DNA from 2 places in the Streptomyces sp. NPDC030183 genome. Region 1 is predicted to be linked to the other one. Evidence: riboswitches for the same ligand, from Rfam matches in the RefSeq annotation. Region 1 holds a riboswitch; the other holds the start of a gene.
The links. Region 1 has a riboswitch for S-adenosylmethionine ahead of thrC (threonine synthase). Riboswitches for the same ligand answer to the same signal wherever they lie in the genome.
Positions count from the first base shown of each region.

Region 1 (7,819 bases):
GGCGGCGGACCGGACGCCGAAGCGGGCGGGCGGTGACGTGGTCACCGGCCGGGTGATCGACGCGATCGCCTGCCGAGACGCAGGGGCTGCGCCCCGTGCTGTCCGACCCGCTGTCGGTGCCGTCCGTTACCGTCGTTCCATGGACAGCCTCGACACGCGTGAGCAGGCCATCCTCGCGTTGGAGCGGCAGGGGTGGGGGAGCCCGGGGGCCAAGGAGCGGGCCATACGGGAGCGGCTGGGGCTCGCACCCGTGCGGTACTACCAACTCCTCAACGCCCTGCTGGACGACGAACGCGCCCTCGCCCACGACCCGGTCACCGTCAACCGGCTGCGAAGGGTGCGGGAGGCCCGCCGGGCCGAGCGGTGACGGATAAGGTCGACGGCATGGGCAGCCACAAGGATTCCGAGAACCCCACGGCCACCTTGCCGACCCCCGCGACCCCGGCCGGCCGGGACGCGCTCGACGCGATCCTCGCCGACCCCGGCCGTACGGTGATCGCGCTCGACTTCGACGGCACGCTCGCGCCGATCGTCCCCGACCCCGAACAGGCCCGCGCCCACCCCGACGCGGTCGCCACCCTCGCCGCACTCGCGCCGCGCGTCCTCTCCGTCGCCGTGGTGACCGGCCGCCCCGCCGCGGTCGCCGTCCGCCACGGAGGCTTCGCCGGCGTCCCCGGGCTGGAACACCTCACGGTGCTCGGCCACTACGGCGCCGAACGCTGGGACGCCGCGACCGACACGGTCACCGCGCCGCCGCCGCACCCCGGAGTCACCGCCGTCCGCGCGGAACTCCCCGCGGTGCTGGAGCGGGCCGGGGCGGGGGAGGGCACCTGGATCGAGGAGAAGGGGCGGGCCGTCGCGGTCCACACCCGGCGCGCGGCTGATCCGCAGGCCACGTTCGAGGTGCTGCGCGCGCCCCTGACGGACCTCGCCACCCGCCACGGGCTCATCGTCGAGCCGGGCCGGATGGTCCTGGAGCTGCGGCCTCCGGGCATGGACAAGGGGGTCGCGCTGCGTCGGCACGTCGTGGAGTCCGGCGCGACGGCCGTCCTCTACGCCGGTGACGACCTCGGCGACCTGCCCGCGTTCGCCGCGGTGGAGAAGCTGAGGGGTGAGGGCGTGCCGGGGCTGCTGGTGTGCAGCGGCAGCACGGAGGTGACGGAGCTGTCGGAGCGGGCGGATCTGGTGGTGGACGGGCCGGAGGGGGTGGTGCGGTTGCTGGCGCGGATCGCCGGGAGTGTGGGGGCGACGGGCGCCTCATAGCTCGGGGGTGCGTGTGGTTCTGGCGGGGGCGGGGGCGTCGTGGTTTCTCGCGCAGTTCCCCGCGCCCCTGGAGGGACGGGCCTGCGGCCCGCCCTCCCCCATGAAAAGCACGGGGCGCAGCCCCGGTCGCTTTTCAGGGGCGCGGGGAACTGCGCGATCAGCCCCCGCTCACCCGCAGCCGCCCACGCACCCCCCGGCCCGAGCTCCTAGGCCCGCAGCTCTCCCAGCTGATCCAGGAACCACTGGGCAGGCGGCAGAGCGGTGGCCGCCGCCGTCAGGCGCTTCGCGCGTTCCGCCCGCTCCTCCGCCCCCATCGACAGCGCCTCGTGCAGCGCCTCCGCCGTGCCCCCGATGTCGTACGGGTTGACCACCACCGCGTCCTCGCCCAGTTCCTCGAACGCCCCCGCCTCCCGCGACAGCACCAGCGCGCAGCCACGGTCGGAGATGAGCGGGACCTCCTTGGCGACCAGGTTCATGCCGTCGCGGATGGGGTTCACGAGGGCGACGTCGGCGAGGCGGTATGCGGCGAGGGAGCGCGCGAAGTCGTCCTTGACGTGGAGGACGACCGGGGTCCAGCCCGGCGTCCCGTACCGTTCGTTGATCTCGGCCGCCACCCGCTGGACCTCGGCGGTGTACTCCCGGTACACGGCGAGGTCCTGCCGCGACGGGTACGCGAAGGCCACGTGCACGACGCGCTCGCGCCACTCCGGGCGGTCGTCGAGGAGCTGCCGGTACGCCAGCAGGCCCCGCACGATGTTCTTGGACAGTTCCGTGCGGTCGACGCGGACGATCGTGCGGCGCGGCGTGCCGTCGGGGGCCGTGCCGATCTCCTCCCGCAGCGCGACGATCCGCTCGTCGACGTCCGCCTCGTGCGCGCGGGCCCGCAGGAAGTCCGCGTCGGTGCCGAGGCCGTGCACACCGATCCGGGTGCCGGAGGTGGCGTCGGGGCCCAGTACGGCGTGGCAGCACGCGGTGAACGCGTCCGCCCAGCGGCGGGTCAGGAACGCTGCCCGGTCGGCGCCGAGGATGCCGTTCAGCACCTTCGCGGCGATGTCGTCGGGCAGCAGCCGGAAGTAGTCCACGGGCGCCCACGGGGTGTGCGAGAAGTGGCCGATCCTGAGGTCGGGGCGCAGCTCGCGCAGCATCCTCGGCACGAGCGTCAGGTGGTAGTCCTGCACCAGCACGGCCGCGCCGTCCGCCGCCTCCTGCGCCAGCGCCTGGGCGAAGGAGCGGTTGTACGTCTCGTACGCGGCCCACTGGGCGCGGAACTCCGCGTCGAAGACGGGCTCCAGAGGGGTCTGGTACAGCATGTGGTGCACGAACCACAGCGCGGAGTTGGCGACGCCGTTGTACGCGGCGTGGTGGACGTCGGCGGGGATGTCCAGCATGCGTACGCCGGGCTCGCCGACCCCGCGGCGTACGGCCTCGCGGTCGCCGTCGCCGAGGGCGGAGCAGACCCAGAGGGCGCCGGCGTCGGGGCCGATCGCCGACAGGCCGGATACGAGTCCGCCGCCGCCGCGCTTCGCGGTGAGGTGACCGGAGTCGTCCTGGGTGTACGAGACGGGGCCGCGGTTGGAGGCGACCAGCACCTGGGCTGCAGCGTGCGTTGATGCCATACGGCTCAACCTAGCCCGTGGTCGAACCGCTCAAACGTGCGGTTCGGCTGTATACAGGAGCGCCTAGGGGGGTGGGGGTGACTTGTGCGTCGGCGAGTGCGGGTAGTTCGTGGTTTCTCGCGCAGTTCCCCGCGCCCCTGAAGGGAACGGGCCTGCGGCCCGCCCCTTCATGAGCGCCCGCACCCGGCGACGAACCCGCGCCCCGCCCCCTACGCCGCCTTCCGTTCCACGTACTCCGCTATCTCCGCCATCGGCGGTCGTTCCTCCACATCCACCGAGTACGTGCGCGGCTCGAACCCTTCCGCGCCGCGTTCGAACTGGGTCAGGACGGGGCGGATCAGGTGGCCGCGGGCCAGGCGGAGCTGGGCCGTGCGGTAGATCGCCGCGGACATGCGGCCCAGGGCCTGCCCGTCCTGGTGGCGGTGTTTGCGGACGCCCACGTCGACCTGGGCCAGCGCGTCGAGGCCGACGAGGTGGAGCGCGTCGACGAGCATGCCCAGTTCGATGCCGTAGCCGACGGGGAACGGGAGCCGTTCCAGGAGGGAGCGGCGGGCCGCGTACTCGCCGCCCAGCGGCTGGACGAAGCCCGCCAGCTGGGGCCAGTGCATGTTGAGCAGGGGGCGGGCCATGAGTTCGGTCACCCGGCCGCCCTGGCCGGCGGCCGTGCCGAGCGGGCGGTCGTACATGGCCTTGACCAGGTCGACGCCGGGGTCGGTGAGCAGCGGGCCGACGATCCCGGAGACGAAGTCGGACGAGAACTCCTTGAGGTCCGCGTCGATGAAGCAGACGATGTCACCGGTCGTGACCAGCAGCGACCGCCACAGCACCTCGCCCTTGCCGGGCACGGCGGGCAGGCGCGGCAGGATGTCGTCGCGGTGCACGACCCGCGCCCCGGCCGCCGCCGCGACCTCGGAGGTGCGGTCGGTCGACCCGGAGTCGACGACGACGACCTCGTCGACGAGCGGGACCTGTTCCATGAGGTCATGGCGGATGACGGCGACGATGTCGCCGACCGTCTCCTCCTCGTTCAGCGCGGGCAGGACGACACTGACGGTCTGGCCCGAGGCCCGTTTCGCGGCGAGGATCTTGTGGAGCGGGCGATCGGTCACGGACCAGGAGCGGGTGCTCAGCCAGCGCTCGACTTCCTTCAGCACAGTGCGCGGCTCCTCTGCGTTCATCTCGCGGTTCGGACGGCTCTCTCAACTGTCCTGGCCTTCGGTTACAGTCTTGAACAACGCTGATGACCATCGCATGTCGGTGCTCGTGTGCGTATACAACCAAATACCGCTCATCCAGAGGGGCAGAGGGATACGGCCCGATGAAGCCCCGGCAACCCTCCAGCTGTCTTGTCACGTCGCCGTGGCGAGGTCCGGCTAGGGAAGGTGCCAAATCCGTCTCACGACGAGATGCGTCGTGAGGAAGATGAGGAGAAAGGGCCTCGCCTCACATGGCTGCGCAGACTGTTGCCACCGAATTCACGACCACCGACGGTGCCGCCCAGAGCGTCGACCTCGGCCCCGCCGCCGCCCTGAGCTGTCGCGAGTGCGGTCACCGCGTCCCCCTCGGACCGGTCTTCGCCTGCGAGGAGTGTTTCGGCCCGCTGGAGATCGCGTACGACTACTCCGCCTACGACACGGAGGAGCTGCGCAAGCGGATCGAGGCCGGCCCCGCGAACATCTGGCGGTACGCGCCCCTGCTGCCCGTCCCCGCCGACGTGGCGACCAAGCCGAACCTGAACCCCGGCTGGACCCACCTCGTCAAGGCCGACAACCTCGCCCGTGAGCTGGGCGTCACCGGCGGCCTCTACATCAAGGACGACTCCGGCAACCCGACGCACTCCTTCAAGGACCGCGTCGTCGCCCAGGCCCTGGAGGCCGCGCGCGCCTTCGGCTTCACCACCCTGTCCTGCTCCTCCACCGGCAACCTGGCCGGCGCCGTGGGCGCCGCCGCGGCCCGCGCCGGCTTCCGCTCCTGCGTGTTCATCCCGCACGACCTGGAGCAGGGCAAGGTCGTCATGGCCGCCGTCTACGGCGGTGAGCTGGTCGGCATCGAGGGCAACTACGACGACGTGAACCGCTTCTGCTCCGAGCTGATCGGCGACCCGGCCGGCGAGGGCTGGGGCTTCGTGAACGTCAACCTGCGGCCGTACTACGCCGAGGGCTCCAAGACTCTCGCGTACGAGATCTGCGAGCAGCTCGGCTGGAAGCTGCCGGACCAGCTGGTCGTGCCGATCGCCTCCGGCTCGCAGCTCACGAAGATCGACAAGGGGCTCCAGGAGCTGATCAAGCTCGGGCTCGTCGAGGACAAGCCGTACAAGATCTTCGGCGCGCAGGCCGAGGGCTGCTCGCCGGTGTCCGTCGCCTACAAGGCGGGCCATGACGTGGTCCGGCCGCAGAAGCCCGACACGATCGCCAAGTCGCTGGCCATCGGCAACCCGGCGGACGGGCCGTACGTCCTCGACATCGCCCGGCGCACCGGCGGAGCCGTGGAGGACGTGACCGACGAGCAGATCGTCGACGCGATCAAGCTGCTCGCGCGGACCGAGGGGATCTTCGCGGAGACCGCCGGCGGTGTGACCGTCGGCGTCACGAAGAAGCTGATCGAGAACGGGCTGCTGGACCCGGCGCTGACCACCGTCGTGCTCAACACCGGTGACGGTCTCAAGACGCTGGACGCGGTGGCCGGGACGGGGCTGACCGCGACCATCCGCCCCAACCTCGACTCGTTCCGCGAGGCCGGGCTCGCGTAACCGTCCAGCCCCGCGTTCCTCAGCTCTGCCGCACACATCCGGAGGTCATCAGTCATGAGCGTCAGCGTTCGCATCCCCACCATCCTTCGCACCTACACCGGCGGTCAGGCCGAGGTGCGGGCCGAGGGCGCCACCCTCGCCGAGGTCATCGCGGACCTGGAGAAGAACCACACCGGGATCGCCGCGCGCGTCCTCGACGACCAGGGGAAGCTGCGCCGGTTCGTGAACGTCTACGTGAACGACGACGACGTGCGGTTCGAGCAGGGTCTGGAGACGGCCACGCCGGACGGGGCGGGCGTGTCGATCATCCCGGCCGTCGCCGGCGGCTGACCACCGTTCCGTACCCGCCGGTAGTAACCGTCGGTAACCTCGATTACGGATTGTTCATCGAATTGCCCCCTCCGCGAGAGAAGCGGAGGGGGCAATTCTCTATGGTTGAGCACGGTACAGTTGGGGAACCCGGCCCGACCGCCGTTGTGAATTCATGCCGGGCGCATATCCAATCGCGCCGCACGCCCTATATGAAGTAGCCAAAGTCTGTATGGCTTTTGCGTGTTTCGCGCCTTTTGCGGGGCCCGACTTGCCCTGAATTCAGGGGAATTGTTCGTACATTCCCGACCGGGCCTGTCCAGATTTTCTCGTCCGATTGCCCTGTTGCAGACGGCAGTTGGGCAGATACATTCAGCCGCGGTCGACGCGTTCCGGCGCACACCCCCAACCGTTGGGGGGTGAGGTCTGACCCGGATCCGCGAAGTGTGGATCTGTGCAAGGGCCAGTAATAGGGGAGTTAGGCATGGCTCAGGGCACCGTCAAGTGGTTCAACGCGGAGAAGGGGTACGGCTTCATCGCGGTCGACGGTGGTGCGGATGTATTCGTCCACTACAGCGCGATCCAGATGGACGGTTACCGCACCCTGGAAGAGGGCCAGCGGGTCGAGTTCGAGATCTCGCAGGGTCAGAAGGGTCCGCAGGCGGACATGGTCCGTCTCGCAGGCTGAAGCAACGCGCCGGTAAGCAGCGACGTTCTTCGTTCTTCTCGGAGGGTCCGCGCCCCGTACTCGGGGTGCGGACCCTTCCGCGTGCCCGGGGCCAGTCGCCGGGCACGCCCGTCGGTGGCCGTGGAGGGGGGCGCCGACCGGGCGCGTGGGGGCGCGTTCACCTGCGGATCATCCGGAGGCGCTTGCACTCGACCATGCCGAGTGCTAATCATTGGCGTTAGCACTCTGAAGGTGAGAGTGACAACGAAGGACCGGGTCGGTGAGGCCCGCAGGCCAGGTGGGGCAAGGAACCACGAGGCAGGCGAGCCGTCCGTCGCGGGCGCGGGCGCGGTCCGAAGGAATCACCCCCAGTCCTGGAGGGACCACTTCACATGGCCAAGATCATCGCGTTCGACGAGGAGGCGCGGCGCGGCCTCGAGCGCGGCATGAACCAGCTCGCGGACGCCGTCAAGGTGACGCTCGGCCCCAAGGGCCGGAACGTCGTCCTCGAGAAGAAGTGGGGCGCCCCCACGATCACCAACGATGGTGTCTCCATCGCCAAGGAGATCGAGCTCGAGGACCCGTACGAGAAGATCGGCGCCGAGCTGGTCAAGGAAGTCGCCAAGAAGACGGACGACGTCGCCGGCGACGGTACGACCACCGCGACCGTTCTCGCCCAGGCGCTCGTCCGCGAGGGTCTGCGCAACGTCGCCGCCGGTGCCAACCCGATGGCCCTGAAGCGCGGTATCGAGAAGGCCGTCGAGGCCGTCTCCGGTGCGCTGCTCGACCAGGCCAAGGAGGTCGAGACCAAGGAGCAGATCGCCTCCACGGCCTCCATCTCCGCCGCCGACACCCAGATCGGCGAGCTGATCGCCGAGGCCATGGACAAGGTCGGCAAGGAAGGCGTCATCACCGTCGAGGAGTCCCAGACCTTCGGTCTGGAGCTGGAGCTCACCGAGGGTATGCGCTTCGACAAGGGCTACATCTCGGCGTACTTCGCCACCGACATGGAGCGCATGGAGGCGGTGCTCGAGGACCCCTACATCCTCATCGCCAACTCCAAGATCTCCAACGTCAAGGACCTGCTCCCGCTCCTGGAGAAGGTCATGCAGTCGGGCAAGCCGCTGCTGATCATCGCCGAGGACGTCGAGGGCGAGGCCCTGTCGACCCTGGTCGTCAACAAGATCCGCGGCACCTTCAAGTCCGTCGCCGTCA
Region 1 is NZ_JBVIBK010000019.1:115,284-123,102, forward strand. It holds gene ACZ4Z2_RS23420 (DUF3263 domain-containing protein) at 140-367, shown strand; gene otsB (trehalose-phosphatase) at 385-1,263, shown strand; gene ACZ4Z2_RS23430 (alpha,alpha-trehalose-phosphate synthase (UDP-forming)) at 1,470-2,879, opposite strand; gene ACZ4Z2_RS23435 (glucosyl-3-phosphoglycerate synthase) at 3,089-4,033, opposite strand; SAM riboswitch class I at 4,165-4,308, shown strand; gene thrC (threonine synthase) at 4,327-5,628, shown strand; gene ACZ4Z2_RS23445 (MoaD/ThiS family protein) at 5,683-5,958, shown strand; gene ACZ4Z2_RS23450 (cold-shock protein) at 6,422-6,625, shown strand; gene groL (chaperonin GroEL) at 6,997-7,819, shown strand, end outside.

Region 2 (7,819 bases), on a different contig from region 1:
CGGCGGACTCGGTCCCGTCAGCGAGGGCCTCTTCGGCTGGGTCTTCGGACTCGGCACGCTGATCGCCGTCGCCGTGTGGGTCGCCGCTCGGACCGCAAAGGCCAAGAAGTCATGAGTAGCCAAGAGATTCCAGAAGAGAACGTGCGCGCCGAGCAGTCCGCCGGACTGAGCGAGCAGGAGCACGGCGCGGTGAAGGTCGCGGACGAGGAGAACCCCTTCGCGGACCCCGGCCTCCCGCCCCACGAGCACCGGATCCAGGACATCGACGAGCGGGCCGCCAAGCGGTCCGAGCGCACGGTCGCCCTGCTGTTCACGGTGTCGATGCTGGCCACGATCGCGTTCATCGCCTCGTACGTCGCGATCCCCGTCGACCGGTCGATCTACGTCTGGCCGATCGGGCACATCAGCGCGCTGAACTTCGCGCTGGGCGGCACCCTGGGCCTGGCCCTGTTCTGCATCGGCGCGGGCGCGGTCCACTGGGCCCGCACCCTGATGTCCGACGTGGAGGTCGCCGACGAGCGTCACCCGATCGAGGCATCGCCCGAGGTCCGCGCGAAGGTCCACGCGGACTTCAAGCAGGGTGCCGCCGAGTCGGGCATCGGCCGGCGCAAGCTGGTGCGCAACACGATGCTCGGCGCGATGGCGATGGTCCCGCTCTCCGGTGTCGTGCTGCTGCGCGACCTCGGTCCGCTGCCCGGCACCAAGCTGCGGCACACCACGTGGGCCAAGGGCAAGAAGCTCGTCAACATGAACACGGGTGAGCCGCTGCGTCCGGCGGACGTCGCGGTCGGGTCGCTGACCTTCGCCATGCCGGACGGCCTGGACGAGCACGACCACGACTTCCAGAAGAACATCGCCAAGGACGCCCTGATGATCGTCCGGATCCAGCCGGACAACATCAAGGACAGGCGTTCACTGGAGTGGTCGCACGAGGGCATCCTGGCGTACTCGAAGATCTGCACCCACGTCGGTTGCCCGATCTCCCTGTACGAGCAGCAGACGCACCACGTGCTCTGCCCCTGCCACCAGTCCACCTTCGACCTCGCCGACGCCGGCCGGGTGATCTTCGGCCCCGCGGGTCACGCCCTGCCGCAGCTGCGGATCACCGTCGGCGAAGACGGCTACCTCGAAGCCGTGAGCGACTTCGAAGAGCCCGTCGGTCCTGCCTTCTGGGAGCGCGGATGAGCACTGCAACCACCACCGAGGCGCGCGACAAGCGCGGGAAGGCACCGGCCGGCGAGCGCGTCGCCGACTGGGCCGACGGCCGGCTCGGGATCTACTCCCTGGCCAAGGCCAACATGCGCAAGATCTTCCCCGACCACTGGTCGTTCATGTTGGGCGAAGTGTGCCTGTACAGCTTCATCATCATCATCCTCACGGGTGTGTACCTGACGTTGTTCTTCCACCCGTCGATGAACGAGGTGGAGTACCACGGCCCGTACGTCCCGCTGCAGGGCCAGCTGATGTCCGAGGCGTTCAACTCGACCATGCACATCTCGTTCGAGGTGCGCGGTGGTCTGCTGATCCGGCAGATCCACCACTGGGCCGCGTTGGTCTTCCTCGCCGGCATGTTCGTGCACATGATGCGCGTGTTCTTCACCGGCGCGTTCCGCAAGCCGCGTGAGATCAACTGGCTGTTCGGCTTCCTGCTGTTCGTCCTGGGCATGTTCACCGGCTTCACCGGCTACTCGCTCCCGGACGACCTGCTCTCCGGCACCGGTGTCCGCTTCATGGAGGGCGCGGTCCTGTCCGTGCCGATCGTCGGCACGTACCTGTCGTTCTTCCTCTTCGGCGGGGAGTTCCCCGGCGGCGACTTCGTGGCCCGGTTCTACTCGGTGCACGTGCTGCTGCTGCCCGGCATCATGCTCGGCCTGATGGTGGCGCACCTGATCCTGGTCTTCTACCACAAGCACACGCAGTTCGCGGGCCCCGGGAAGACGAACAACAACGTCGTCGGCATGCCGCTGCTGCCCGTGTACATGGCCAAGGCCGGAGGCTTCTTCTTCCTGGTCTTCGGTGTCATCGCGATCATCTCGGCGATCGCCACGATCAACCCGATCTGGACGATGGGTCCCTACCGTCCGGACCAGGTGTCGACCGGCGCCCAGCCCGACTGGTACATGGGCTTCTCCGAGGGTCTGATCCGTGTGATGCCGGGCTGGGAGATCAACTTCTGGGGTCACACGCTCGTCCTGGGCGTGTTCATCCCGCTGGTGATCTTCCCGCTGGTCCTGGTCGCGATCGCGGTCTACCCGTTCATCGAGTCCTGGGTCACCGGCGACAAGCGCGAGCACCACATCCTGGACCGCCCGCGCAACGCCCCGACCCGTACGGCCTTCGGCGTCGCGTGGATCACCTGGTACATGGTCCTGCTGATCGGTGGTGGAAACGACCTCTGGGCGACCCACTTCCACCTGTCGATCAACGCCATCACCTGGTTCGTCCGGATCGCGTTCTTCGTGGCCCCGGTCATCGCGTTCATCATCACCAAGCGCATCTGCCTCGGCCTCCAGCGCCGCGACAGGGACAAGATCCTGCACGGTCGCGAGACCGGCATCATCAAGCGCCTGCCGCACGGTGAGTTCATCGAGGTCCACGAGCCGCTCAGCCAGGAGCAGCTGCACACGCTCACGGCGCACGAGCAGTACAAGCCGGCCGAGATCGGTCCCGCGGTCGACGAGAACGGCGTCACCCGCAAGATCACGCGGCGCGAGAAGCTCCGGGCCAAGCTGAGCAAGGGCTACTACGGCGAGGACAACCAGATCCTCAAGCCCACCGTCGAGGAGTACAAGGAGATCACGAGCGGCCACGGCCACCACTGATCACCGGCTTCGCCACACACGGTCGAAGGGCCCCCGTCCGATCTTCGGACGGGGGCCCTTCGCCGTACGCGGAGCTGGATAGGGTGAGGGCAATCGATTACCTCGCGTCCGCGGGCGGTGACCGCCCCGCGGCTACGACCACCAGGAGCGGCTGATGAGCGCTGTGACCCCCGCTGGAGGCGACACCGCGGCGGGCCGTTCCTGGCCCCAGGTGCTGAACGCGCTGCTGTCCGGACAGGACCAGGACGCCGGCGCCACGTTCTGGGCGATGGACCAGATCATGCGCGGCGAGGCGACGGACGCGCAGATCGCCGGGTTCGTGGTGGCGCTGCGGGCCAAGGGCGAGACCGTCGACGAGATCACCGGGCTGGTGCGGGCGCTGTACGAGCATGCCAACGTGATCGAGGTGTCGGGGCGGACCGTCGACATCGTCGGCACGGGCGGAGACGGCGCCAAGACGGTCAACATCTCCACGATGTCGTCGATCGTGGTAGCCGGTACGGGCGCCAAGGTCGTCAAGCACGGCAACCGGGCCGCGTCCTCGGCCTCGGGCGCGTCCGACGTGCTGGAGAAGCTCGGCGTCAATCTGGAGCTGACGCCGCAGCGGGTGGCGGAGGTCGCCGAGGAGGCGGGCATCACCTTCTGCTTCGCGGTCAAGTTCCACCCGGCGCTGCGCCATGTGGCCGCGGCGCGCGGGCAGTTGGGCATCCGTACGGTGTTCAACGCGCTGGGGCCGCTGGCGAACCCGGCGAAGGTGCGGGCCCAGGCGGTCGGCGTGGCCGATCCGCGGATGGCGCCCATCATGGCGGGTGTCTTCGCGGAGCGGGGCAACTCCTCGCTGGTGTTCCGCGGCGACGACGGGCTGGACGAGCTGACGACCACGGCGACGTCGCGGGTGTGGGTCGTGCGCGACGGCAAGGTGACGGAGGAGGCGTTCGACCCGCGCGACGTGGGCCTTGAGTTGGTGCCGGTGTCCGCGCTGCGGGGGGCCGACGCGTCCTACAACGCGGATGTCGCACGACGCCTGCTGGCCGGGGAGACCGGGCCGGTGCGGGACGCGGTACTGCTGAACTCGGCGGCGGCGCTGGTGGCCCTGGACCCGGGCGGCGGGCCGCTGGCGGAGCAGCTGCGGGCCGGGATGGAACGGGCCGCGGAGTCGATCGACTCGGGGGCGGCGCGGAAGGTACTCGACCGCTGGGTCACCGCGACGAATCGGTAGCCGTCGCAGCAGGTGGGGGCGGTGCGGGGTGCGTTGGCGTGTGCGGGTCCGTTGTGGCTTGTCGCGCAGTTCCCCGCGCCCCTTAAGGGGAGGGCCTGCGGCCCGCCCTTCATCCTGAAAAGCACGGGGCGTAGCCCCGGTCGCTTTTCAGGGGCGCGGGGAACTGCGCGAACGGCCCCCACCCACCCGCACTCGCCCACGAACCGCGCACCCCCGAGTGACGAGGCGCTCGATCCCGCCATCCGGACACGAGTTGCGGCCCGGCGATCACTTCGCGTACGTTCCTGATCAGGTCATGAGTGACAGCCACAAGGCCCCGGCCGGCTGTCCGGCAACCCTCCGTCCGTGGCGGGGTGCCCCGGGTGAAGACCAGGTCGTAGGCAGCGAGGTCTACGGCAAGCGCGGACCCCTCACACGCGACAGCGTGGGGCCAGGGGTCCTGGTCGTTCGAGGGAGCCTTCCGTGAGCAAGCGAATGCGATAGGGCCGCCGAGCCCCGCCTCCGCGCACCCTTCTTCCTTCTCCAGCATGCCCTCCTTCGGCATGCCCTCTCACGGGAGTTCCCCATGTCTGTCCCCAGCGTCTCCACCCTTGCCGCCGACCAGTCCGTTTGTGCCCCGCTGTCCGTTCTCGGCCGGGATGTCACCGTCCCGCTCGTCACCGGCGGCGAGGTCACCTACGCCGCGCTCGACTACGCCGCCAGCGCCCCCGCGCTCCAGCGGGTCTGGGACGACGTGGCGGCGTACGCGCCGTACTACGGGAGCGTGCACCGGGGCGCCGGGTACCTGTCCCAGCTGTCGACGGACCTCTTCGAGAACGCCCGCCGCACCGTCGCCGCGTTCCTGGACTGCCGGGACCACGACCAGGTGGTCTTCACCCGGTCCACCACCGACTCGCTGAACCTCCTCGCCGCAGCCCTGCCCGCCGACTGCCAGGTGTTCGTCTTCGAGACCGAGCACCACGCCTCGCTGCTGCCGTGGCGGAACGCCCGCGTGACGTACCTGGACGCGCCCCGGACGCCCGGCGAGGCCGTCGCCACGCTGGAGCGCGCCCTCGCCGACCGGGACCCCCACGGTCCCGCGCTGGTCTGCGTCACCGGCGCCTCCAACGTCACCGGTGAGATCTGGCCGGTGCGCGAGCTGGCCGCCGCGGCGCACGCGCACGGCGCGCGGATCGTGCTCGACGCCGCGCAGCTCGCGCCCCACCACCCCGTGTCCGTGCGGGACCTGGACGTCGACTGGGTCGCCTTCTCCGGGCACAAGCTGTACGCGCCGTTCGGCTCCGGCGTCCTCGCCGGGCGCGCCGACTGGCTGCGCGAGGCGGACCCCTACCTCGCGGGCGGCGGCGCCTCCCGCAAGGTGACCCGGCGTACGGACGGGGGAGTGGACGTCGAGTGGCACGAGAGCGCCGCCCGCCACGAGGCCGGCTCGCCCAACGTCATCGGCGCCTACGCCATCGCCTCCGCCTGCAAGGCCCTCACCGAGGCCGGGTTCGACACGCTCGTCGCCCGCGAGCGGCACCTGATCGACACCGTCCGCGCCGGGCTCGCCGAGGTGCCCGAGGTCCGGGTGCTCTCCCTGTTCGGGGACGACGCCCCCCGGGTCGGGGTCATCTCCTTCGTCGTCGAGGGCTGGAACAGCTCCCACTTCGCCGCCGCCCTCTCCGCCGAGTACGGCATCGGCGTGCGCGACGGCCTCTTCTGCGCCCACCCGCTGGTCCGCACCCTGCTCGGCAGCGACCCGGGGACCCAGGGCGAGTGCGGCGCCCCCGAGGCCGCGCCGGGGGAGAAGTCCCTCAACGCGATCCGGGTGAGCTTCGGCGCGGGCACGCCCGACGAGCACGTCGAGCGGTTCGTGGGCGCGGTCAAGGAACTCGTCCGGGACGGCGCCCGGTGGAACTACCGCACCGAGGACGGGCGTTGCGTCCCCGCCACCTGAGGTCACCCGTCGCCACCCTGCCCCAAAGGACAACTGTTCGAGGGTGAGCGGGGCTGCCTAAGGTGGGTGGGCGGTCGGTCTTCGCGGCCGCTCACTACGGGGAGTACGGATGAAGCGTGGGATGAAGGGGCTCGCGATCGCCTCCGCCATGACGGTGGGCATGGTGGTGGCGGGCGGGATCCAGGCGGACTCGGCCGAGGCCGCCATGGGCGACTGCAAGCCGAAGGGCTCGTTGTGCCTGTGGGACGCCAAGAACTACCAGCACACCATGACGTATTACAAGGTGAACGCGGTGGCCGACTACAAGTGCGGCCGGGGCGCGTGGGTGCCGCCGTACGCCGACCATCCCACCAACAAGCGGCTGCCGCGTTCGACGTGGAACCGGACCACCAAGACGTGGTACGGCAAGGACAGCCGGGGCAGGGACCGTCAGATCGTGCGCAAGACCGGGATGCGCGGGTCGACCGACCCGGACATCAGCGCCTACAAGTCGATCAAGAAGTGGTGCTGGAAGTGACCCCGGGAGACGAGTCCCGGGTGATCGCCGGACGGTCGTAGAGCCCGTTCGGCAGCTCGACGCGGCGGGTCCTCCTCGGTGGGGGCCCGCCGCGCGGCGTCTGTCCGGCCGCCGCCCGGACCCGGTCAGCCGTCGAGGCCGATGGCGAACGCGGCCTCCAGGTCGTGCTGCGAGTACGTCCGGAACGCCACGTGGGTGTCCGTCCCCTGCACCCCCGGGATCTTGCTGATGCGCCCGGGGATCACCTCGGCGAGGTCCTCGTGGGCCTTGACCCGGACCATGGCGACCAGATCGTACGTACCGGTCACCGAGAAGACCTCGGTCACCGACTCGATCGCGGCGATCGACTCCGCGATCTCCGGGATCCGGTCCACGCTGGTCTTGATGAGCACGATCGCGGTGATCACGGCTGGTGTTCTCCCTCGGGGGCCGGGGCGGGGGCATTCGCTGTCACTCTAGTCCTCCGCCCGTAACGCCCCCACGCGTAGGCGAACCCCAGTGCGAACCCGACGAGGTGTGCCAGGTAGGCGACCCCCGGCCCGGACGTCTCCCGGCGCGCGGCCAGCCACTGGAGGGTCACCCAGAACGGCAGCGTCACCCAGGCCGGGAAGCGCAGCGGCAGGAAGAACAGGAACGGGAACAGGCTCGTCACACCCGCCCTCGGGAACAGGAAGAGGAAGGCGCCCAGGACGGCGGAGATCGCCCCGGACGCGCCCACCAACGACTGCTGCGACCCGGCGTGCGCGACCGCGTACGCCGCCAGCGCGAGATACCCGCAGCCCACGTAGAAGAGGGCGAACTCCACATGGCCCATGCGTTCTTCGACCATCGCCCCGAAGACGAAGAGGAACAGCATGTTGCCCAGCAGGTGCAGCCAGCTGCCGTGCACGAAGAGGGCCGTGAGGGGCGTGAGGACCGCGCGCGGCGCGCCGGTGAAGAGCTCGACCGGGACGACACCCCAGCGGCGGAAGTAGGCCCGCTGCGCGGCGAGCAGCTCGTCCCCGGCGCCGTACACGGGGTTCAGACCCGCCGCCGGACCGATCAGGAAGACCAGGCAGCAGGCGGCGATCAGCCCGTACGTCACCGGCGCCGACTCGTTCCGTACGGTCCGGTCGAGCGGCTGCCGCGCCCCCCGGGCGGACCCGGGCCCGAATACATGTGCGCTCCACTTGCCGATCATGAGCAGAGCATGACGTAACGGGACCCACCCGCACAGACCGCCTCGCCGCCGAGGGGGTTCGTCGTCACCGCCGCGACCACTCCTCGGGCGGACGGGCGGCGAGTACCGGTCAGGCCGTAGGGTTACGAGCCACACGCACCGGGAG
Region 2 is NZ_JBVIBK010000009.1:241,234-249,052, forward strand. It holds gene qcrC (cytochrome bc1 complex diheme cytochrome c subunit) at 1-115, shown strand, start outside; gene qcrA (cytochrome bc1 complex Rieske iron-sulfur subunit) at 112-1,185, shown strand; gene qcrB (cytochrome bc1 complex cytochrome b subunit) at 1,182-2,822, shown strand; gene trpD (anthranilate phosphoribosyltransferase) at 2,977-4,041, shown strand; SAM riboswitch class IV at 4,333-4,449, shown strand; gene ACZ4Z2_RS13625 (aminotransferase class V-fold PLP-dependent enzyme) at 4,607-5,977, shown strand; gene ACZ4Z2_RS13630 (hypothetical protein) at 6,087-6,494, shown strand; gene ACZ4Z2_RS13635 (Lrp/AsnC family transcriptional regulator) at 6,620-6,901, opposite strand; gene ACZ4Z2_RS13640 (rhomboid family intramembrane serine protease) at 6,898-7,674, opposite strand.
Region 2: linked by a shared signal. The riboswitch ahead of ACZ4Z2_RS13625 (aminotransferase class V-fold PLP-dependent enzyme) and the one ahead of thrC (threonine synthase) in region 1 are both predicted to bind S-adenosylmethionine.